DNA from 4 places in the Blastococcus sp. OS1-29 genome. Region 2 is predicted to be linked to each of the others. Evidence: riboswitches for the same ligand, from Rfam matches in the RefSeq annotation. Region 2 holds a riboswitch; each other region holds the start of a gene.

What was found. Region 2 has a riboswitch for cyclic di-AMP ahead of AC2H4J_RS07280 (VldE C-terminal domain-containing protein). Riboswitches for the same ligand answer to the same signal wherever they lie in the genome.
Region 1: it holds a riboswitch for cyclic di-AMP, as region 2 does, so the genes downstream of both, AC2H4J_RS11245 (C40 family peptidase) here and AC2H4J_RS07280 (VldE C-terminal domain-containing protein) in region 2, are expected to answer to the same signal.
Region 3: it holds a riboswitch for cyclic di-AMP, as region 2 does, so the genes downstream of both, AC2H4J_RS18805 (transglycosylase family protein) here and AC2H4J_RS07280 (VldE C-terminal domain-containing protein) in region 2, are expected to answer to the same signal.
Region 4: it holds a riboswitch for cyclic di-AMP, as region 2 does, so the genes downstream of both, AC2H4J_RS16355 (C40 family peptidase) here and AC2H4J_RS07280 (VldE C-terminal domain-containing protein) in region 2, are expected to answer to the same signal.

The regions. Positions count from the first base shown of each region.
Region 1 is NZ_JBXXJK010000004.1:52,016-57,739, reverse strand. It holds gene AC2H4J_RS11270 (serine hydrolase domain-containing protein) at 1-493, opposite strand, end outside; gene AC2H4J_RS11265 (DUF3817 domain-containing protein) at 532-858, opposite strand; gene AC2H4J_RS11260 (hypothetical protein) at 880-1,446, opposite strand; gene AC2H4J_RS11255 (hypothetical protein) at 1,491-2,045, shown strand; gene AC2H4J_RS11250 (DUF2568 domain-containing protein) at 2,014-2,349, opposite strand; gene AC2H4J_RS11245 (C40 family peptidase) at 2,383-3,420, opposite strand; cyclic di-AMP (ydaO/yuaA leader) riboswitch at 3,437-3,571, opposite strand; gene AC2H4J_RS11240 (phytoene desaturase family protein) at 3,778-5,340, shown strand; gene AC2H4J_RS11235 (transglycosylase domain-containing protein) at 5,354-5,724, opposite strand, start outside.
Region 2 is NZ_JBXXJK010000002.1:559,023-564,746, forward strand. It holds gene metH (methionine synthase) at 1-979, shown strand, start outside; gene AC2H4J_RS07275 (HAD family hydrolase) at 1,061-1,762, shown strand; cyclic di-AMP (ydaO/yuaA leader) riboswitch at 1,986-2,137, shown strand; gene AC2H4J_RS07280 (VldE C-terminal domain-containing protein) at 2,151-3,002, shown strand; gene AC2H4J_RS07285 (RecB family exonuclease) at 3,045-3,974, opposite strand; gene AC2H4J_RS07290 (tRNA (adenine-N1)-methyltransferase) at 4,070-4,915, shown strand; gene arc (proteasome ATPase) at 5,065-5,724, shown strand, end outside.
Region 3 is NZ_JBXXJK010000007.1:188,210-193,933, reverse strand. It holds gene treY (malto-oligosyltrehalose synthase) at 1-1,410, shown strand, start outside; cyclic di-AMP (ydaO/yuaA leader) riboswitch at 1,610-1,774, shown strand; gene AC2H4J_RS18805 (transglycosylase family protein) at 1,778-2,380, shown strand; gene AC2H4J_RS18800 (ABC transporter permease) at 2,437-3,651, opposite strand; gene AC2H4J_RS18795 (ABC transporter ATP-binding protein) at 3,728-4,456, opposite strand; gene AC2H4J_RS18790 (efflux RND transporter periplasmic adaptor subunit) at 4,453-5,478, opposite strand; gene treZ (malto-oligosyltrehalose trehalohydrolase) at 5,644-5,724, shown strand, end outside.
Region 4 is NZ_JBXXJK010000006.1:107,625-113,348, reverse strand. It holds gene AC2H4J_RS16370 (AMP-dependent synthetase/ligase) at 1-1,009, shown strand, start outside; gene AC2H4J_RS16365 (glycosyltransferase family 4 protein) at 997-2,133, opposite strand; gene AC2H4J_RS16360 (M48 family metallopeptidase) at 2,130-3,413, opposite strand; gene AC2H4J_RS16355 (C40 family peptidase) at 3,493-4,545, opposite strand; cyclic di-AMP (ydaO/yuaA leader) riboswitch at 4,563-4,724, opposite strand; gene AC2H4J_RS16350 (hypothetical protein) at 4,932-5,246, opposite strand; gene AC2H4J_RS16345 (D-alanyl-D-alanine carboxypeptidase family protein) at 5,315-5,724, opposite strand, start outside.

The sequences.
Region 1 (5,724 bases), on a different contig from region 2:
TGCCGCGCAGCCGGGCGACCAGCTCTCCCAGCAGGCCGAACCCCAGGTTCGAGTAGTGGAACCGTCGCGCGGCGCCGAGGACGACGTCCTTCTCCGCCAGTCCGAGGTCGTCGAGCGTGCCGCCCGGAGTGCGCTCCCACCACCCGCCGGGGCTCTCCGCCGAGGCGCCGGCGAGGTGGGACAGCAACTGGCCGATCGTGCGGTCACCCAGCGGTGTACCGGGCAGGTGCCGGTCGAGCATGTCGTCCAGGTGCAGCAGCCCCTCGTCGCGGAGCCGCATCACGACGACGGCGGTGACGGTCTTGCTGATCGAGCCGAGCCGGTACTGGACGTCGGTGTGCGGCTCCGGCACGTCGCCGCGCCCGGCCGACCAGGCGAGCCCGCCGTCCCGCACGACGCCCGCGACCAGACTCGGTGCGCGCCCCTCCCGCTGCGCACGGGCGGTGCGCGCCAGGAGCGTGCGGGCGGTCGAGGGCAGGACGGGCTCGGGCATGACCGCGACGGTAGCGAGGCCGGCCGCGCCCGGGGCGGTCAGGCGGCGGGAACGGCCTGCTGGCGGGGCAGCCGGTCGTTGCGCGTGGCCAGGCGCTCGAACCACACGGTGGCCAGCGGCGGGACGGAGCAGATCAGCGCCAGGACCGTCGTCCGCGGCGACCACCGCAACACCCGGCTCGTCACCAGGGCCACGACGACGTAGGCGACGAAGATCGCGCCGTGGATCGGGCCGAAGACGTGCACGCCGACCTCGGAGGCCTTCAGGATCCACTTGACGAACATGCCGGCCAGCAGGCCGATCCAGGAGCAGGCCTCGGCGACGGCGACGATGCGGAAGGCGGTGGCGACGGTACGGGGAGTCACCCCCCGATCCTCCCCGACCCCTCAGCCCAGGTAGGCCCGCCCGCGGGGTGAGATTTCATACCCGACGGCCAGGCTGTGGGTGAGCCCCAGTTCCTTGAGCTTGCGGACGTCGATCTTGAACGGCTGGGTCTCGCGGCCCAGGGAGGCCGCCAGGTCCGGCGCCCGCACCCCGGGCCGTTCGGCGATCAGCGCCAGCACCTGACGGGTCCAGGGGGTCCCGCGGGCGGAGTCGAGGCGGTCGAGTCGCCGGTCGACGGCGAGCCGGTCCTCCTCCGACAGCGCGGCCTGCTGCCGCAGCTCCACCCGGGGGTCGGCTCCCGCGAAGGAGACCTCCATCCGGTACACGTGCGCACCGTCGCGGCGGTCGAGCAGTTTCAGCAGGGCGGCGAGCGAGCGGACGCCGGCCCGCGCGGCGTCGTCCTCGGTCAGGGTCGCCGGGTCGATCGGCTCGACCGTGTCGAAGCGGACCACGCCCACAACCGTGCGCTGGGTGCTCCCGGGCCGCACGCGCGGGCGGTCCCAGCGGCGGAAGGCGAGCGTGACGGAACCGTCCGCCATGCCCTCGGCGGTGACCCTGCTGATCAGCACCCCGTGATCCTGGCAGGGGACGGCAAGGTGGCAAGGTCGGGCACGTGCGGGGTCTGGCGCGGCGCGAGTTCTGCCTCGTGCTGCTGCGCCGGATGGCCGACCTGCGGCCCGACCTGGTCGCCGACGCGCTCCCCCAGCTGCGCGCGACCCGTGCGGAGGCTCATGCCGCTCACACCCGCTGGCAGGCGCTCCAGCACTCCCGCCGCGCCCCACGAGGGCTGGCTCTCCGGACGGCGGTTCTCGGCCCCCCCGAGGAACTCGAGGACCGGCGGTTCGGCGATCTCGATGTCCAGGTGCGCCGGTGGCCGTTGCCGCTGTGGCCGTATCTCTACTGGGAGGTGCTGAGCGGCCCCGGTGGTGCCGTGCTCAACGAGCAGCTCGCGCGGGCGCCCGGGTCGCCGGTCCCGCCTGCAACCGCGCGAGACCTGCGGGTCTGGCAGCACGTCCTGGACGACGTCATCACGGTGCCCGGAGCGAGACACCTCGGGCCGGGGGTGCCGACCCGGCAGGACGTCCTGCTGCCCGGCGACGTGCGGGCGGCCTTCGTGTGGGGTCTCTTGCTCCAGGTCAGGACGGCGGAGCCGACAGCAGGGAGCTGAGCAGCGCGGCGGCGGCCAGGACGACCGCCGGCACGGGGTGGCCGGTGGCGAACAAGGCCAGGACCGCGGCGCCGAACACGACGACCTTCACCAGCACCGTCAGCGCAGGGACCTGGACCGGCGCACGTGGAGCGGCGAACACGCCCCACAGCACGCCGGCCACGGCTGGGGCAGCCACGGCCAGGACCAGCCGCCAGGCCGTCGGGTCGACCGCCGACCAGCCCCAGACGGCGAACGCCGCCAGCGCGGCCAGTTCCGCGAGGAACGCGACCGCCAGCCACAGCCAGTTCCAGGCCTGCGTCATGGGCCCAGCCTGCCCCGCAGTGGGGTCCCGGCGTCAGGCGGCGATCCGTCGTCCGCCGGCGAAGCCGCCCATCGAGTCCACGCTGGCAACCTTGACGACGTCACCGGTCGTCGGGGCGTGCACCATCTGACCGTTGCCGATGTAGATGCCGACGTGGCTGACCGGGCTGTAGAAGAAGACCAGGTCGCCGGGCTGCAGGTTGGCGCGGCTGACGGCCTGCCCCATCGTGGACTGCAGGGCGCTGGAGTGCGGCAGGCTGACGCCGGCGGCACGGTAGGCGTACGCCGTCAGCCCCGAGCAGTCGAAGGAACCCGGCCCGCCGGCCGCCCAGACGTAGGGCTTGCCGCGCTGGGCCATCGCGGTGTCGATCGCGACCTGCGCCGCGTCACTGCTGGCCACCACCGGGCCGCTGGGGGCGGCGGCCTCGCGGTCGGCCGACCGGCTGGCCCGGCCCGGCGTCGCCTCGGCCGCGGCGCGCTTCTCGGCCGCGCTGAGCCGGTCGTAGACCGCCTGGTACTCGGCGACCTGCTTCTTCAGGTCGGCCTGCTGGGCGGCCACCTTGTCGTAGGTCGCCTTCGCGGTGGCGGCCGCGTCCTGGGCCTGGGCCTGTGCCTGCGCGGCGGCGACGTTCGCAGCGGCGGCTGACTGGAGGACCTGGGACTGGTGCCCGGCGACGAGCTGCAGCGTCGACATCCGGTCGACGAAGTCATCGGCGGAGTCGCTGGTCATGAGTGCCTGGAACGAGCTCAGCCCCTCGCCGGTCCACGCGGAGCGGGCGATGCCGCGCACCTGCTGCTGCGCGGCGCCGAGCGTGGCGGCTGCCTGCTGCAGCGTGGCCGTCGCTGCCTCGGCGGCGGCGCGCTGGGTGTCGAGCGTGGCGCGGGCCTCGTTGAACTGCTCGGTGACGACCTCGAGCTCGTGGGCGCGGGCGGCGACCATGCCGGCGGCCTCGGCCGAGGTGCCCGGCGCGGCCTGGGCGGGGGCCGCGGCGAGCAGGACGCCGACGACGCCGGCGACGGCCAGACCGGCGCGGGCGAGGCGGGCCGGCGTGCGGCCGAGGGGGGTCGCCATGACGCGGCGGCTCCGTTTCTCATCCAGAAGCCGCCTACCGGGTTAGCTGACGGGTTCAGGCGGGAGATCGCCCGGTGCGAGGGCTGGCGGTCCCCGCACTGCACCCCAGTACTGCCCTGGGTCCCCGGTCCGGTCTCCGCACGAGGTGCGAACGGCCGGCTCGACGGCGTCCTCGGGGTGCCACTCAGGCAGTGACTGATTGCCCCGACGGACACACAGACCGTAACTGTGTTACCGAGCCGTGACAATGACAGAGATGTTATTTGTCGGTTTTTTCTGGGCACAGGAGACGGTTCTGTCGGACTGCCCTGGTAAGCGCCCTGATCGCCGCTCGTGGGGTCCGGATACGGTCTTTCGATGACAGGCAGCAGGTACGACGTGGTGGTGGTCGGCGGCGGCCACAACGGCCTCGTGGCGGCGGCGTACCTGTCCCGCGCCGGCCGGTCGGTGCTGGTCCTGGAACGCGCCGCCCAGGTGGGCGGGGCCGCGGTCAGCCGGCAGGTCTTCGAGGGCGTCGACGTCCGGCTGTCGGCCTACTCCTACCTGGTCAGCCTGCTGCCCGACCGCATCGTGACCGACCTCGGGCTCGACGTGCGGCTGGCCGACCGGGCCGTGGCGTCCTACACCACGACCGTGCGTGCGGGCCGGCCGGCCGGGTTGCTGGTGGAGCGGGACGAGGGCCCGGCCACCGCGACGTCCTTCCGCGCGCTCACCGGCGACGACGCGGAGTTCGCCGGCTGGCAACGCTTCTACCGCCGCCTGGCGACGCTCGCCGAGGACCTCGCGCCCACGCTCACCGAGCCGCTGCTCGCCGCGGACGACGTGCCCGGCCGCCTGCGGGACCCACAGCTGTGGCACGACCTGCGGGAGCGCCCGCTGGCCGACGTGGTCGCCGACCACCTGACCGACGACGTCGTCCGCGGGATCGCGCTGACCGACGGCCTGATCGGGACCTTCGCCGACGTGCACGCGGCGGACGGACTCGCCGGCCGCTGCTTCCTCTACCACCTGATCGGCAACGGCACCGGCCGCTGGCGGGTACCGGTCGGCGGCATGGGCGCGGTGAGCGGGGCCATGGCAGCCGCGGCGCGCCGAGGCGGGTCGGAGCTCGTCACCCGTGCCACCGTGACGCACGTCGATCCGCGTCCGGACGGCGTCAGGGTGCACTGGACCGACGACGACGGCACCGAGCGGTCGGTCGAGGCGGCACACGTCGTCTGCGGCGCCGCGCCCGCCGTGCTGGCCGAGCTGACCGGCGCGGAGCCCGGCCCGCGGCCGTCGGGCTCGCAGCTGAAGATCAACATGGTCCTCGCCCGGCTGCCCCGGCTGCGGTCCGGCGCGGACCCGGGCACGGCCTTCGCCGGCACGTTCCACGTCGACGAGGCGGCCGGCCAGCTGGACGCCGCCCATGCCCAGGCCGCGGCCGGGCGGCTGCCCGACGTGATCCCGTTCGAGGTGTACTGCCACACCCTCGCCGACCCCTCGATCCTCGGCCCGGTCGAGCGGGCCACCGGGCAGCACACGCTGACCCTGTTCGGTCTGCACACGCCCGCCGAGCTCTACCGCGCGGACCCGGTCGGGACCCGCCGCGAAGCGGTGCGGCGGGTGGTCGCCCAGCTCGACGCGCACCTGGAGGAGCCGCTGCTGGACTGCCTGGCGCGCGACGCGCACGGCGACCCGTGCCTGCAGGCGGCCTCGCCGCTGGACGTCGAGGAGTCCCTGGCCATGCCCGGCGGCCACATCTTCCACGGTGACCTGGCGTGGCCGGTCGCCCGCACGCCGGAGGAGGTCGGGGGGTGGGGGGTCAGCACCGCACACCCGCGGATCGTCGCCGCGTCCTCCGGCGGCACGGTCCGGGGCGGCGCCGTGAGCGGGCTCGGCGGCTACGCCGCGGCACGCCACCTGCTCGACCTCGGCTGACGCGGGAGGAGTCTCAGCCCTGGCCCGGCGGCGTCCGACCGGGCTGTGGTCCCTGGCCGCGCCCCGGCCCAGGCGGCTGCGCGGGCGCCACCGGCTGGTCGGGCGTGCCGGGTGACACGGGTGGCTCGACGGGGCCCCCGACCGGAGGGTCGGCACCCTGGGTGGGCGGCGTGGTCTCGGGCGCGGGCTCGGTGTACGCCGAGCCGTTGCTGACCAGGATCGTGACGAGCTGACCGGGAACCGCCCGGCCACCGCGCGGCGGGCTGGTGCCGACGAGCTCGCCGTCCTGCTTGTCGCTGTCGACGTTCGCCGTCGCGGTCTGGAACCCCGCGGCGATCAGCACACTGCGGCACTGGCTCACCGTGGAGCAGCCGGGCACGGGCT
Region 2 (5,724 bases):
GCTGCAGCAGGCGATGGACGTGTGCGCCGGGCCCGGCTGCGACCACCTGCACCACGTGGCCACCCAGTTCGTGCGCGCGTTCCACGACTACTCGCTGGAGGAGCTGCGCACGTACATCGACTGGCAGCCGTTCTTCAACGCGTGGGAGATGCGGGGCAGGTTCCCGGACATCCTCAACAACCCGGTCAGCGGTGAGGCGGCCCGCCGGCTCTACGAGGACGCCCAGCTGCTGCTCGACCAGGCCATCGCTCAGAAGTGGCTGCGCGCGAGCGGGGTCTTCGGGCTGTTCCCGGCCAACCAGGTGCCCGGCGACGACATCGAGGTCTACACCGACGAGTCGCGCAGCACGGTCCTCACGACACTCCACCAGCTCCGCCAGCAGACGGAGGGACGCGACGGCTCGGCGCGCAAGTCGCTGGCCGACTTCGTCGCGCCCAAGGCGTCCGGCCTGCACGACTACGTCGGCGCGTTCGCCGTCACCGCCGGGCTCGGCTCGGTGGAGAAGATCGTGGAGTTCAAGAAGGCCAACGACGACTACAACGCGATCCTGCTGGAGTCGCTGGCCGACCGGCTGGCCGAGGCATTCGCCGAGCGGCTGCACGAGCGGGTGCGCAAGGAGTTCTGGGCCTACGTGCCCGACGAGCGCCTGGACAACGAGGCGCTGATCGCCGAGAAGTACAAGGGCATCCGGCCGGCCCCGGGCTACCCCGCCTGCCCGGAGCACACCGAGAAGCAGACGATCTGGGAGCTCCTCGACGTCGAGAACAACACCGGTATCCAGCTGACCGACAGCATGGCCATGTGGCCGGGCGCGTCGGTGAGCGGCCTGTACTTCTCGCATCCCGAGTCGCGGTACTTCGTGCTGGGTCGGCTGGGTCGTGATCAGGTCGAGGACTACGCGCGGCGCAAGGGGTGGACCGTCGACGAGGCGGAGCGGTGGCTCTCGCCCAACCTGGGCTACCGCACCGAGGACGAGTAGCCGTCCACGTGGGGAACATCTCCCGGCTTCCGGCCCCCTGCCGGAGGCCGGGAGGCCTGTTCCCAGGGACACTGGGAACGGATGACTGAATCACTGCGCGCCGTCCTCTTCGACATGGACGGGACCCTCGTCGAGACCGAAGAGCACTGGGGCGAGGCTCTCTTCGCCCTCGCCGCGCGGCTCGGCGGCCGCCTGTCCGCGCAGGCGCGTCAGGCGACGGTCGGCTCCAGCATGCGGACGTCGATGGAGATCCTCTACGGCGACCTCGGCGTCAGCCGCAGCGAGGCCGAGCTCGTCGCCGACGCCCGATGGGTCGAGGACACCACCGCGGTGCTGCTCGCCGAGGAGATCAGCTGGCGTCCCGGAGCCGCCGAGCTCCTGCAGTCGGTGCGCGACGCCGGCCTCGCGACCGCCCTGGTGACGACGACGCCGCGCCGCATCGCCGACATCGTGCTCGCCTCGATCCGCGGCGACCTGGGCTCGGACCCGTTCGACCTGACGATCTGCGGGGACGAGGTGCCGGCCCGCAAGCCCGATCCGGCGCCCTACCGGATGGCCATGGATGCCCTGGGTGTGCTGCCCGGGGAGTGCGTCGTCGTCGAGGACTCCCAGGCCGGCATCGCGGCCGGACTGGCGGCGGGAACCGCCGTCCTCGGCGTGCCCACCCTGCAGGTCGTGTCGCCCGCCCCGGGACTGCACCTGCGCGACGGGCTGGTCGGCGTCGGGCCGGCCGAGCTCGCAGCGGTGCTGGCCGAGGCGGACCTCGCGGACTCCGCCGCCTGAGCTATGACGTCGGACACGCCTCACGCGCCGTTCGGCGGTCGGCCCGCGCCGGCTGCAGCTGTCACCAGCGGCGGAGCCGGAAGCTGACACAGCGTCACGGGCGGCGGTACACCATCCGGCAGTCGGAGCGGCGCCGACAGGCCGATGTCACAGTGCTGGTGGTGCGATTCGTAGTACGTTCGTGACCTGTTCGCCGAGACCGGCTCCTCGACCGAGGGGCGTCGGCTGGACACCGCCGAACCGGCGAACGGCCCTCGCGGGGCCGGCCGGACCGGGGACCCATGGTTCCTCTGGGGTGAATCCTGCACGTCGCAGGTAGGGCATCTTCCGGCCCGAACCCGTCAGCTAACTCGGTAGGCGGGTGAGGAAGAACGGAGAGCCGCCCCCTGTGGCGCCCCTGAACTTGCACACCGCACAGCCCCACGACGAGGTCGCCACCACCCCGAACAGGGGCGGCCGGCACTACCGCAGATCCGCTCCGAGCTCCCGCGTCGCCTACGGCCTGGGCATCGCCGCCGTCTGCGCGTTGGCCACGCTGAACCTGGTCACCGGCACCGGCACCGGCGCCGTGCCGGCCAGCGCGGACGAGCAGTCGTCCGTTGCCGTCGCGGACGCCCTGGGTGTCGCCGGCGCCTCGGCCCCGGTCAGTGCCGACGCGGAACGCCTCGGCGAGGTGACCTCGAGTCGCTCGCAGCGCGACGCCGAGCAGGCCGCCGCGGTCACCGCGCAGGCCCAGGCCGAGCAGGCTGCCGTTGCCGCCCAGGCCCAGGCCGAGGCGGCGGCCGCGGCGCAGGCCGCTGCCGCCGCGGCAGCTGCGCAGGCCGCGAAGGCTGCCAACGACACTCCGGCCCCGGCTGCCGCTGGGACCGCCGCGACCGCCGTCGCGAAGATCAGCAACAGCTCGGGCCCGGTGAAGCCGCAGACGCAGGTCGCGGCGAACGCCGTCGTGTCCAACGTGCCCGGAGCCGGCGGCATCACCCTCGGCGGCACGCGGGCCAGCGCGGCCGACCCGCACGGACACCCGTCAGGGCTCGCCCTGGACTACATGGTGCTCGGGAACTCGTCCCTCGGTGAGGCGATCATCGCCTACCACATCGCGCACTGGGACGAGCTCGGCGTGGAGTACCTCATCTACAAGCAGCGCATGCTGTCCTCCCCGAACGGCAGCTGGGTCGGCATGGAGGACCGGGGCAGCCCGACGGCCAACCACATGGACCACGTGCACGTGAACTACCGCTGACCGTGTACGGGGTCGGGGCGGTCTGGCGGCCCCGACCCCGGGTCAGCTGACGGCGACGATCGGCAGGGTCTGCCAGCCGGCGGCCGCGGCCGCCTCGGTCGGGAACGGCGGGGGAGTGCCCCCGAAGGCCGGGCAGAGCGCCTGGTGGTCGCACCAGTCGCACAGGCGCGACTTGTTCGGCCGGAAATCGCCGGTCGCGACCGCCCGCTCGATGGCCGCCCAGATCGCGGTGAGGGTGCGCTCGAAGCGGATCAGCTCGTCCTCGTCGGGCGCGTAGGTCAGCGCGTCGCCGTCCTTGAGGTAGAGCAGCTTGAGCTGTGCGGCGATGACGCCGCGGGTGCGCCACAGGACGAGTGCGTAGAACTTCATCTGGAACAGCGCTTTGCCCTCGAACGCCTCGCGCGGCACCGCACCGGTCTTGTAGTCGACGACCCGGAGTGCGCCGTTGCGGGCGACGTCCAACCGGTCGACGAACCCGCGCAGCAGCAGCCCGTCCGGCAGCGTCACCTCGACCAGTTCCTCGCGGCCGTGCGGCTCGATGCGGGTCGGGTCCTCCAGCGTGAAGTACTTCTCGACCAGCTTTCCCGCCGACAGCAGCCAGGCCTCCACCGACTCCGGCGCCGAGGGCGCCGTCTCCGCGCCCTCGTCCTGGGAGACGGCGAACAGCTCGGCCACGCCCGGCTCCTCGCGCAGGTCGGCCCACGCGGGCTCGATCAGCTCCTGTGCCGCCTCGACGGTGCGCTGTGCGGCCGGGAGGTCGTAGAGCCGCTCGAGGACCGAGTGCACCAACGTCCCCCGGACCGCGGCCAGGCTCTTGCGCTCCGGCAGCCGGTCGATCGTGCGGAACCGGTAGAGCAGCGGGCAGGTCTTGAAATCCGCCGCGCGGCTCGGCGACAGCGAGGGACGGCGGGGCGCGTCCACGGCCTGGGCACCCTCGGTCGGGGTCGGGTCGGTCTCCACCATCGCCGTCATGGTTCCGAGGCTAGGTGGCCCCTCCGACAGTTCCGAGCGTCCGCGCCGCACTGGGGACAAGGGTCACATCAGCCCCGTCCGTACGCTGGCCACCTGTGGACATCGAGCAGGAAACCGTGCCCGGCGCTTTCGTCATCGGCGACCGGGTGCAGCTGACCGACCCGAAGGGGCGGCTGCACACCGTGGTCCTCGAGCCCGGCAAGGAGTTCCACACCCACCGCGGCGCGATCAAGCACGACGACCTGATCGGTGCCCCCGAGGGCTCCGTCGTCTTCTCGACGGCGAACACCGGCTACCTGGCGTTCCGGCCGCTGCTGCAGGACTTCGTCCTGTCCATGCCCCGCGGTGCCCAGGTGATCTACCCCAAGGACGCCGCCCAGATCGTGGGCTTCGGCGACATCGGGCCCGGAATGCGGGTGCTGGAGGCCGGCGCGGGCTCCGGCGCGCTGACGTGCTCGCTGCTGCGCGCGGTCGGCAGCGGGGGAGCGGTCACCAGCTACGAGCGGCGCGAGGACTTCGCGGACGTCGCCCGCGGCAACGTCGGTGCCTTCTTCGGGGAGGTCCCGGAGAACTGGTCGCTGCGGCTGGGCGATCTGGCCGAGCACCCCGCCGAGGAGGTCGTCGACCGCGTCGTCCTGGACATGCTGGAGCCCTGGGCGGTGCTGCCGACCGTGGCGGCGGCGCTGCGACCGGGCGGCGTCCTGATCGGGTACGTGGCCACGGTGACGCAGCTGTCCACGTACGTGGAGGCGCTGCGCGCACAGGGCGTCTGGACCGAGCCGCACGCCTGGGAGTCGCTGCTGCGGCCGTGGCACGCCGTCGGTCTCGCGGTACGCCCGGAGCACCGGATGGTCGCCCACACGGCCTTCCTCGTGACCGCCCGGCGCCTCGCCGAGGGCGCCGTCGCGCCGATCCGGCAGCGGCGGGCGCAGAAGCACTGAAAGCTCCTGGGTCGGGTGTGACGGCTCGGTCCCGGTCCCAGCGAGCCCACGGCGAACTGTCCGGCCCCGTGTATAGATTTGCGTTCTGGCTCCCCCGATGTTCGTGGAGGTGCGCGATGGGCCCCGGTTCAGGTGAAGGTCCCGACGACATGACTGCGCGGCGCGAGCGCGACGTCGCCGCCCTGCTCAGCCAGATCTCCTACCTCGAGGAGGAGATCGGGCTCCTGCGGCGCAAGGTGGCCGACAGTCCACGGCAGGTCCGTGCCCTGGAGGAGCGCATCGCCGAGGCCGAGGGGCGCGCGGCATTCCTGTCCGAGCGCAACGACAAGCTGGCCGGCACCCTCCGCGACGCGCGGGAGCAGCTGGTCACGCTCAAGGAGGAGGTCGACCGGCTCGGCCAGCCGCCGTCGGGCTACGGCGTCTTCCTGACCGGATACGACGACGGCACGGTCGACATCTTCACCAGCGGGCGCAAGCTGCGCGTCTCGGTCTCGCCGAACGTGGAGGTCGAGACGCTCCGGGTCGGCCAGGAGGTCATGCTCAACGAGGCGATGAACGTCGTCGAGGCGCGTGGCTTCGAGCGGGCCGGCGACGTCGTCATGCTCAAGGAGCTGCTCGAGCCGGTCGACGGGGTCACCCCGCGCGCGCTGGTCATCGGGCACACCGACGAGGAGCGGGTGGTCTTCCTCGCCGACTCGCTGACCGGCCAGCCCCTGCGGGTCGGCGACTCGCTGCTGCTGGAGACGCGGTCGGGCTACGCCTACGAGCGGATCCCGAAGAGCGAGGTCGAGGAGCTCGTCCTCGAAGAG
Region 3 (5,724 bases), on a different contig from region 2:
CCGGCCGGCGAGCCCGCGTCGACCGCGCTGGACACCGAACTGGCCGGTCGCACCGTCGACTACGCGGAGCTCGTCCACGACTGCAAGCGCGAGGTCACCGACGGAATGCTCGGCTCGGAGGTGGCCCGGCTGGTCCGGGTGATCGGCGAGCTGCCCGGCGTCGACGCGGCGCAGCAGACCGAGGCGCTGGCCGAGCTCCTCGCCACCTTCGGCGTCTACCGCAGCTACCTGCCGGACGGGCGCGAGCACCTCGACGCCACGGTGGCCGCGGTCCGCGAGCGTCGTCCGGACCTGGTGGCCGCCCTCGACGCCCTGCACCCGGTGCTCGCCCAGGCCGGGACCGAGGCGGCGACGCGCTTCGAGCAGACCAGCGGGCCGGTGATGGCCAAGGGGGTCGAGGACTCCGCCTACTACCGCTGGGCGCGCTTCGTCGCGCTCAACGAGGTGGGTGGCGACCCGGCCCGCTTCGGCAGCACGGTGGCGGAATTCCACGCCGCCCAGCAGCGCCGGGCGGAGCGCTACCCGCAGTCGATGACGACGCTGTCGACGCACGACACCAAGCGCAGCGAGGACGTGCGCGCCCGGCTGGCGGTCCTGTCCGAGGTCCCCACCGAGTGGGCGGATCTCGTGCGCTACCTGCTCGCCCGCCACCCGCTTCCCGACCGGCCGCTGGCACACCTCGTGTGGCAGAACCTGGTGGGCGCGTGGCCCCTGTCGCGCGAGCGCGCCCACGCCTACGTGGAGAAGGCGGCCCGCGAGGCGGGGACGTCCACGACGTGGACCGATCCGGACGAGGAGTTCGAGGCGCACCTGCACGACCTCGTGGACGCCGCGTACGACGACGAGGCGACCGCGGCGCGGATCCACAAGTTCGTCGAGCGGATCGCCGGCTTCGGCCGATCGAACTCGCTGTCCCAGAAGTTGCTCCAGCTGACCATGCCGGGCGTCCCCGACGTCTATCAGGGCACCGAGCTCTGGGACCACTCGCTGGTCGACCCCGACAACCGCCGCCCGGTCGACTACGCGAAGCGCCGGGAGCTGCTGGCCGCGCTCGACGCCGGCGACGTGCCGGCCGTCGACGAATCGGGAGCGGCGAAGCTGCTCGTGGTCTCCCGCGTGCTGCGTGCCCGCCGGGATCACCCCGAGTGGTTCGCGGGGTACGAGCCGGTCGCGGTCAGCGGGTCGGGCGCCGACCACGTGGTCGCGTTCGACCGCGGCGGCGTGGTGGCGGTCGCCACCCGACTGCCGGCCTCGCTCGCCGCCGCGGGCTGGGGCGACACCGCGCTGCAGTTGCCGAACGGCCCGTGGCGCGACCTGCTCACCGGGCAGCGGTTCGTCTCCGCCGCCGCCGGGATCGCCGCCGATCTCGTCCTGGCCACGCTCCCGGTGGCGCTCCTGGTCCGCGACTGAGGAGGACCGCACGCGCTGCGGTCGACTGCGCGCAATCAGATAGCGCGTCCCGGCGTGGCGCCGACACGCCGGGACGACTCGCACGGAGTGGCCCTGTCCGACGGGCCCGCGGCGGCACGAGCACCTAGCGTCCCTCGGGCGCCCTGCCCAGCCTCGGCCGGGGTGCGAGGTGCCGGACCGCCCAACCTCGTCCGCCGGCAGCCTGACACCGACTCATCCAGGACGGGGGCGGGGGAACCGATCTTCCCGGCGCGCTTGCGCGTCTTGGGGTGAAGCCGCGCCGTGCGTCCTGGCGCCACGCGGCCGGGCAATCCGATTCGCCCGAACCCGACAGCTCACCTCGCAGGCGGTGATCGGAGGATCACCCATGTCCGAGAACGTCTCCATGACGCGCGCCCTCGTCCGTCATCCGCTGCGCACCGGGGCGGTCGTCCTCGGCGCCGCAGCCGTCGGCGTCGGCGCACTCGCCGCACCTGCGTCCGCGGCCGAGCACGACTGGTCCGGGGTCGCCCAGTGCGAGTCCGGCGGGAACTGGAGCATCAACACGGGGAACGGCTACTACGGCGGGCTGCAGTTCAGTGCGTCGACGTGGTCGGCCTTCGGCGGGGCCGAGTACGCCCCCCGTGCGGATCTCGCGTCAGCGGCTGAGCAGATTGCCGTGGCGGAACGGGTCCTGGCCGGTCAGGGCATCGGTGCCTGGCCGACGTGCGGGCACAACCTGAGCGGTGGTTCGACACCGGCCGCGGACACCGCGGCACCCGTGCCGGCCGCGGCACCGGCCTACATCGCCACACCCGCCGTCCAGCTCACGCCGAGCGGCGGGACGTACATCGTGCAGCCGGGAGACACCCTGTCGACCATCGCGGCCGAACAAGGATCCGCCGGTGGTTGGCGGGGACTGTGGGCGCTCAACGCGGGAACCATCCCCGATCCGAACCTCGTCTACGTGGGTCAGACCCTGCGGCTCTGACCACGGAATCCTGACGGCAGGGTTCTGACAGGTGGGCGGCGTGCGCCGCCCACCTGTCAGAACCGGATCGCGTCGATCACCTTCGCGCGGACGGCGATGATCGCCGGGAGCAGCCCGGCGAGCGCGCCGACCAGGGTGGCGGCGACGAGACCCTGCACGGCCGACGAGACCGGGAAGCCCGGGGCGTCGGCCAGCGGGATGCCGTTGTTCAGCAGCCGGTCCAGCGGCAGGTTGCGCACCAGCACGATCGACGCGCCCACGGCGGCCACGCCGGCCAGCGCGGTGGCGCAGACGCTCTCCAGCATCACCGCCGCGAAGATCCGCCCGGACGTCGCCCCGAAGCTGCGCCGGACGCCGATCTCCCGGATCCGCTGCCGCACGGTGACCAGCCCGATGTTGAGGACACCCAGCCCCCCGAGCAGCAGCACGATCCCGCCGGCGCCGCGGACCGCGAGCCGCAGGATCGACAGCGCCTCCTCGATGCCCGGGAAGTCCTGCCGATAGGCGTCGACGTGCACGCCGTGCAGGGCCAGACCGAGATCGTGCCGCACCGTCGTCATCACCTGCTCCGCCTGGTCGGCCGGGACCCACAGCTCCAGCGAGGTGGGGCCGTACATCGACGGTCCCCCCGTGGCCGAGCCCTCCCAGGGGCCGGTCGACCGGTCGACCCGGTAGGCCAGGAGCTCATCGCCGTAGCCGGCCCGCACGACGCCGACGATCGTGGCCCGGACCGGCACCGGTCCGCCGATCACCACCGTGGGCCTGCTGGAGAGGTCCGCTGCCCCCAGCGCACCGAGGAAGGCCTCGTTTACGACCAGCGCCGGGGAGAAGCTGGTCCGGTCCCCGTCGCGCAGCCATCGACCCTCGACCGGCTCGATCCGGTGCAACGCGCCGTAGGACGGGGAGACCCGCTGCACCTGGATCGCCCGGGTGCCGCCGGGCAGGCGGAAGAGGCCCTGCTCGTAAGCGCTGCTCGCCGACGTCGTGATGCCGTACCGCTCCACCAGGTCGGAGACCGCGCTCTCCCACTCCGCGGAGTCCGGCGAGTTGCCGGTGGCCGGGTCGAACGCCGTCACCGCGACGGTCGCGGGCCGCCCCCCGGACCGCTCGCCCTGCTCCTGCTGCGCCTGGGCGAGCAGCTCGCCGAGCGCCGACACCGTCGTCATCGCGAACACGGCGAGGAAGACGCCGACGAGCGAGAGGACGACGCGGCTCTTGTGCACCCGCACCTCGTCCCACGCCTCGGCGAGGGACCCGAGCACCCCCGTCACGAGGTCACCTCGCTGGCGCTCGTCGACCCCGTGCCCGGAGCCGGTGCTCCACCCATGCGTGACCTCGCAAGCTCGGTCACGTGTTGGCCCGGTCGGACGTGACCGCCCCCAGCGCGCCGGCCTCCACCAACGGCGAGAGGTGTCCCTCGGCCAGCCGGTACTGCCGCGAGGCGAGGGCCGCCACGGAGAGGTCGTGGGTGATGGTGATGAGGGCGGCGCCGTTCTCGGCCGCCGCCTGCGCCAGCAGCGCCATCACCTGGGCCCCGGTCTCGACGTCCAGCGCGCCGGTCGGCTCGTCCGCGAGGACGACGCGGGGACGGCGGACCAGTGCGCGCGCGATGGCGACCCGCTGCTGCTCACCACCGGAGAGCCGCTCGGGCACCTGGTCGGCGCGGGCGCCGAGCCCGACCCGGTCGAGCATCTCGCGCGCGGCCCGGCGGCGGGTGAGGTACTCCCGGCCCCGGGCGTAGAGCAGCGGCGCGGCGACGTTCTCGGCCGCGGTCCGGCGGGGCAGCAGGTTGAACTGCTGGAAGACGAACCCGAACATCTCGCCGCGCAGCCTGGACCTGCGGCGGGCGCGCAGCCGGTCGGCGGCCTCCCCGTCCAGGACATAGGTGCCCGACGTCGGGGTGTCCAGCAGGCCGAGCAGATTCAGCAGCGTCGACTTCCCCGAACCCGACCGACCCACGATCGAGACGTGCTCGCCCGGAGCGACCGACAGGTCGACCCCGGTGAGGATCGGCAGGAGCGACTCGTCCGGCAGCCGCACCGAGCGGCTGATGCCGCTCATCTCGATGAGGCTCATCCGTAGGGACCGCCCATCCTCGGGTCCTCGACGGTGTCGTTCGGCACGGGCACGAACTGCAGCACCTGCTCGCCCTCGCTGAGGCCGTCGCGCACCTCGACCAGCTCGCCGTCGGTGATGCCGAGGGACACGGCCCGCTGCTCCTGCGACCCGTCGTCGCCCACGACCCAGACGTTGCCCTTCTGCACCGCACCCTGGACGGCGGTCACCGGAACGACGAGGACGTTCTCGGCGACCCCCGCCTGGATCCGCACCGTGGCGGCCATGCCCGGGAAGACCGTCACGCCCGCCGGCACCTGGCACCGCGCGGTCGTGCCACCACCGGAGACGGGCTGCGGCTGGGCCCCGGTGCCGTCGTCCGGCGGGCTCGCCGTCCCGCCGGCCGTCACCCCCAGCTTCAGGCCGCTGCAGGTGAACGGCGCCGGGCCGCCCTGCACCTCCACCTCGGCGGTGGTGGGCGGAGCGAGCAGCCGGAACTGGTCGGTCTGGCTGACGGCGGCCGTCACGGACAGGGTGCCCGGTGAGACGGCGCCGATCTTGTCGCCGACGGCGACCACCTGGTCGACCAGCACGTCGACGGCGGTGACGGTGCCGGCGGCCGGCGCCGGCACGGTCGCGGTCTTGACCAGGGGCGGGCGGGGCGCCGACGTCGGGTTGCCGTCGGCGTCGGTGCCGGCGACCGGGTCGCGCTCCTGCTCGTACCGGATCTCGAGCAGGGCCTGGCCGGCGGTCACCGTCGACCCGGCCGGCACCAGCAGCTTGCGGACCGTGCCGGCCGCGGTCGCCCTCACCGGCACCGCGTCGTCGGCGACGACCGCCCCCGTCACCGAGACCGTGTTGGTGACGCTGCCGCGCGCGACCGGGACCGGCGGGGAGTTCAGCTCGAGCGTCGGGGCGCCCGGCCCGGACGCCGTGGCCCCGGAGTCGCCGCCCCGGAACGCCAGGACGACGAGCGCGGCCGCGATGACCGCCCACACCAGCAAGCGCAGCGCGGGGAACACGACGGTGCGTACGACGCTCATGGCCGAGAGTATGCATACCGCGTATGCACATGACCAGGGAAACACGCGCGGTTCCGGAACCGTGACGTCGGCCGTACCGGATCACGTCGGCCCGGAGGGTTCGACGCCTGGGTGCCGGGCATGATCGAGCCGCCGTCCCCACCGCCGTCCCTGGAGGCCCCCTGCATGTCCGCTCCCGCCGAGTTCTCCGTCTGGGCGCCCCTGCCCGAGCGGGTGCGGATCCAGGTCGACGGCGAGGTCCACGAC
Region 4 (5,724 bases), on a different contig from region 2:
CGGCGAGTTCAAGCCGACGTTCGTCCTCGCCGTCCCGCGGGTGTTCGAGAAGGTGTTCAACACCGCCAAGGGCAGGGCCGAGGCCGACGGCAAGGGCAAGATCTTCGACAAGGCCGCCAAGGTTGCCATCGACTGGTCCCGCGCCCAGGACACGGGCGGCCCCGGCCTGGCGCTCCGGGCCCAGCACGCCGTGTTCGACAAGCTGGTCTACGGCAAGCTCCGCGCGGCCCTCGGCGGCCACTGCCTGGGTGCCGTCTCGGGTGGCGCCCCGCTCGGCGACCGGCTCGGCCACTTCTACCGGGGCATCGGCGTCCCCGTCTACGAGGGTTACGGCCTCACCGAGACCACCGCCGCCGCGTCGGTGAACCACGACGACGGTTTCCGCATCGGCACGGTCGGCCGCCCACTGCCCGGGGTCGACTTCGCGGTCGCCGACGACGGCGAGGTGCTCATCCGCGGCGGCATCGTGATGCGCGGCTACTGGAAGAACGAGGACGCCACCAAGGAGAACATCGACTCCGACGGCTGGTTCCACACCGGCGACATCGGTGAGCTCGACGACGACGGCTTCCTCAAGATCACCGGCCGCAAGAAGGAACTCCTGGTGACCGCGGGCGGCAAGAACGTCGCGCCCGCCGTCCTCGAGGACCGCCTGCGCTCCCACCGCCTGATCAGCCAGTGCATCGTCGTCGGCGACCAGCGCCCGTTCATCGCGGCGCTGATCACCCTCGACGAGGAGGTCCTGCCGCAGTGGCTGGAGTCCAAGGGCAAGCCCAAGGACCAGACGGCCGAGCAGGTCAAGGACGACCCGGAGCTGCGCGAGGAGATCGAGGCGGCCGTCAAGGACGCCAACAAGGCCGTCTCGCAGGCCGAGTCGATCAAGAAGTTCGCCATCCTCGGCACCGACTTCACCGAGGAGAACGGGATGCTGACCCCGAGTCTGAAGCTCAAGCGCTCGGTGGTCATGAAGGAGTTCGACGACGAGGTGGAGAAGCTCTACGCCCGCTGAGGACCGCGCTGGAGCAGGTCGTCGAACGTCGTCGCGATCGTCGACCACGACCAGCGCTGCTCGACCCAGGCCCGGCCCGCGGCGCCCATCGCGGCAGCGCGGGCCGGGTCGTCCAGCAGGCCGCTGATCGCACCGGCGACCCCCGCGGGTGACCGGGGATCCACGACGTGCCCGGTGATGGCGTCCCGCACCGCCTCCGGCGCGCCACCGGACGTGCCGGCCACGACCGGCCGGCCGCAGGCGGCGGCTTCGAGGAAGACCATTCCGAGGCCCTCGACATCCAGCCCGGCCCGGCGGGTGCGGCAGGGCATGGCGAACACGTCACCGGCCGCGTAGTGCGCGGGCAGCCGGTCGGGCGCGACCGGCCCGGTGAGGACGACGGAGTCCGCCAGGCCCAGCCGTGCCACGGCGCGGCGCAGCGACGCCTCCGCCGGACCGCCCCCGACGAGGAGCAGCCGTGCATCGGGATGACGGTCGAGCACCTGCGGCCACCCGGCGACCAGGACGTCCTGGCCCTTCCTCGCCACCAGCCGCGACACGCACACCACGACCGGCGCGTCGCCGAGGCCGTACTGCTCGCGCACGGCCGCGCCGTCGATGTCCGGGGTGAAGCGGTCGACGTCGACGCCCGGCGAGAGCTGGGCGAGCCTCGTCCGGCGGCCCAGGGCGGGCTCGAGGCGGGCACGGGTGTACTCGCTGATGTAGGTGAGGACGTCGAGGTCGCCGGCGATGCGCTGCAGCAGCTGGCGCGACCCGGGCAGCGCCACCCAGCCGGTCTCGTGCCCGTGCGTGGCGCCCACCAGGTGCCCGACGCCGGCCGACCGCAGCGCCGGTGCGATCAGGCCGAGCGGTGCCGCGGCGCCGAAGAAGGCACTGTCGCAGCCGTGCCGGCGGGCCAGCTCGACGGCCGCCCGGGCCGTCGACCGCGTCGGCAGGAGCATCGAGGTGGGGCGCCGGACGACGGGATAGGGCAGCTGGGCGTCGTACTCCTCCCAGCCCGGCGACCGGGAGGCGAGTACGACCAGCGACTCGGGCGGCCGGCGGGCGAGCAGGGCCGCGACGAAGGTCTGGATGCCCCCCTGCCGCGGCGGGAAGTCGTTGGTGACCACCAGGGTGCGGGTCACGGCCGCTCCAGCCGCTGCCAGTCGCGGGCCAGGCCGACCCGCTGCGCCGTCGTCGGATGGGATCCGAAGAACCACTGCAGGACCGCGGGCGGGTCCGGCTGGGACAGATTGGCCACGGCCAGCTCCCGTTGCATCGCGATGAAGGTGTCGGGGTCCCGGGTCAGGTCGAGCGCGTGCACGTCCGCGCGGGCCTCGATCTGCCGGGAGACCGCGTTCTGGATCGGAGTCGAGACCAGCGCGCCGACCGCCATGAGGAACAGCACCAGCGGGACGATCCGGGGGTCCCCCGGGTTCTCCGCCCCGGTGCGGCGACGCAGCGGGGCGACCGAGACCAGCCAGCCCAGGGCGGCCACGCCGGCCGCGGCGCCGAGCGCCCCGGTGAGAGTGCCGGTCAGCACGTCGTCGGCGGCCACGTGGCCGAGCTCGTGCGCCACGATCGACTCGATCTGCGCGTCGGGCAGCTGCTCGAGGACCGTGTCGTACACGACGATGCGCCGGGTGGAGCCGAACCCCGAGACGTAGGCGTTCAGCGCCGTCGTCCGCCGGCTGGCGTCGGACACGAGCACGTCCTGCACGGGAGCGCCGCTCTTCTCCGCCAGCGCGAGCAGCTCGCTGCGCAGCGGACCGGCGGGCATTGGCTGGAACCGGTTGAAGGCGGGCTCGATGACCAGCGGCCACAGAAAGGAGCCCACGACCACGAGTGCCGCGGCCCCCAGCGCGGCCCAGGCCCACCAGGTGCGTGGCACCCGGCGGGCGAGCCAGACGAGCGCAAGCAGCCCGACGGCGGTCAGGCCGGCGTCGATCGCCGTGCTCACCGCCACGTCGCGCAGCCACAGCCACCAGCCGCGGGTGGAGAGCCCGTAGCGGTGCCGCACCATCTCCCCGTAGGCCGCGAGCGGCAGGGTGGCGAGCCGGCCGACCAGTATCAGGGCCGCCACGCCCAGCAGGACCTGCCAGGCCCAGCCGCCCCCGAGCGGCCGTGCCACGGCCCGGACCAGGCGGCCGCCGAGGGCGGTGAGCCCGAGGATCCCGGCGACGACGAGCCCGAGCGCCAGGGACGCCAGGGAGGCGGGCCGGACCAGGGCGGCGAAGGCGTCCGCCCGGTGCAGTTGCGCGGCCGACAGCGCGGCGGTGGGGTCGAGCGGCGCGTGGCCACCGGGCGGCTCGGGCAGGACCGTCCAGGGCGTCCGGGCGACGATGACGACGGCCAGCGCGACGGCGAGGACGAGCGCCGTGACCAGCGCGGCCCGGGGGGCGCCCGTCGGCCGGCTCCAGCTCATCGACCCGATCCTAGGGCGGAACGCCGGGAGGGCCGGTGCCCCGGGCGGGTCCCCCGCCCTCCCGGGACGTTCGGCTCGCTCAGCCGATGCGGCGAGCGCTGTTGTAGCTGCCCATCGAGTCCAGGCTCGCGACCTTGACCGGCTGGCCGGAGGTCGAGGCGTGGACCATCTGGCCGTTGCCGATGTACATGCCCACGTGGCTGACCGGGCTGTAGAAGAACACCAGGTCACCGGGCTGCAGCTGGTCGCGGGAGACGGGCGTGCCCATTCCGGCCTGGCTGCTGCTCGAGTGCGGCAGGCTGATGCCGGCCGCGGAGTACGCGTACTGCGTCAGCCCGGAGCAGTCGAACGCGTCCGGACCGCCGGCGCCCCAGACGTAGGGGTCACCGACCTGTGCGAGCGCGGTGTCGACGGCCTTCTGCGCGGCGCCGCTTGGTGCGACCACCCCGCTCGGCGCCGCCTGCGTGTCGCCGTGCGACGCAAGCACCTGCTGCTGCTGCGGCGCCGTCAGTGAGTCGTACTGACGCTGGTAGTCGGCGATCTTCGCCTGCAGGTCCTTCTGCTGCGCGGAGACGTCGTCGTAGGACTTCTGCGCCTTCGTCTGCGCCTCGTCCGCGCCGGCCTGGGCCGTCTTGGCCTGGGCGGCAGCCGTGGCGATCTGCGCGACCTGCTCGTTCGTGTGGCCCGCGATGGCGTCGAGGGTGCCGAGCTGGTGGACGAACTCGTCGGCCGAGCTGCTCGTGAGCAGCACGTCCAGACGCGTGAGGGTGCCACCGGTGTAGGCCGAGCGCGCCAGCTGCCGGATCTGCGGCCCGAGTGCGTCGAGCTGCGACTGAGCCGCGGCGGCGGCCTGGTCGGCGGCAGCGACGGCGGCCTGCTGCTGGTCGAGCTGGACCTTGGCCTCGTTGACCTGCTCGGTGACGACCTCCAGCTGACGGCTGGCATCGGCGACGAGCTGGGCGACCTGGGCGGAGCTGGTCGCATCGCTGGGCGCTGCGGCAGCGCTGCTCGGCAGAGTGGTGACCGCCATAGCGACGGCGGCGCCGACGAGCAGGCCGGACCGGATCCGACCGAGTCGGGGAGCGGTGAACAGTGTGGGGGCGTGCTTCAGTTGAGCGTGAGGGGTCGCCACGTGCGGCGGCACTCCGTTTCTTCCTCTGCAACCGCCTACCGAGTTAGCTGACGGGTTCGGGCTGGGAAGACTGGCCCTATCCCCTGCTCACCGGCGAGCCGGCCCTACAGGAGAACTCACCCCAGGACTGCGGTGGGTCCCCGGTTCGCCGTCGGACGCCACTGCGGCGCCCTCGGGCAATTCGGCGGTGCCCGACCGAGGCCACCCTTCAACGGGCGACGACCACTCAGCCGAACGGCGACGACCCTACGACCGTGATGCTGCCGTGACAAACGGAAGTCCCTGCGACTGGCGTGACGAGAGTCGCATTTGGTCTCATCGTTGCTGGTCAGCGGCATGTCGTTACCGGAATGTGACCTGAACCGGACCGGTCCGTCCGCGCTCGTTCAGCCCGTCCGGCGACCGTTTCGGGAGTCCTCGCCGCCCCCTCCGCGGTGTCGCAGCGGAGGCACGAGACCGACCTCCGCGAGCGCCCGGACCGCGCGGCGCTCCACCTCGTCGAACTCCACCACCACGCCGGCGGGCGGGACGACGACGTCCTCCGCGGTGGCCTCCGGCCGTGCGTCCCGGGCCCGGCCCGACATCGGGACCACCACCGGGTCGACGCCCTGCCAGCCCGGTGGGGCACCGAGCAGGACGGTGACGACGCAGTCGGCGCATCCGGCGCCCCGCGCGGTGCAGGTGTTGCAGTCGATCAGCATGGATTCGCTCCTCCGTGAGTTGTCCGCACGGTAGGAGCAGCCACCGACAATTCCGGTCGCAGCCGGGCTCAGGTGCCCGCGTACTCCCAGTGCCACGGCTCTTCGCGGCCGTGGCCGGGCTCGGCCCAGTCGGGGTGGAGATAGCCGTACCGGCCGGCATTCGCCTTCATCCAGCCGTACTGCGCCGTCCCGTAGTGGTCGATCCCGCCGCACAGGTCCACCGCCAGCCCCCAGCCGTGGTTGCTGGTGCCGGGCACCGCGGCCAGCGTCGGTTTCTCGCCGTACAGGCGCACCTGGCTGGCGTAGGTGCGGTAGGAGTCGGTGATGCAGATCGGGGAACCGAACGCCGCCGCGAAGGCCGCCGACATGGCCCGGTAGGCCGCCGCGGCGTCGCACCGCAGCTGGTGTCCGCCCACGCCCAAGGGGCACATGGCGCTCGGCGGGATGAGCCCGTTCGGATAGCCACCCCACTGCCGGG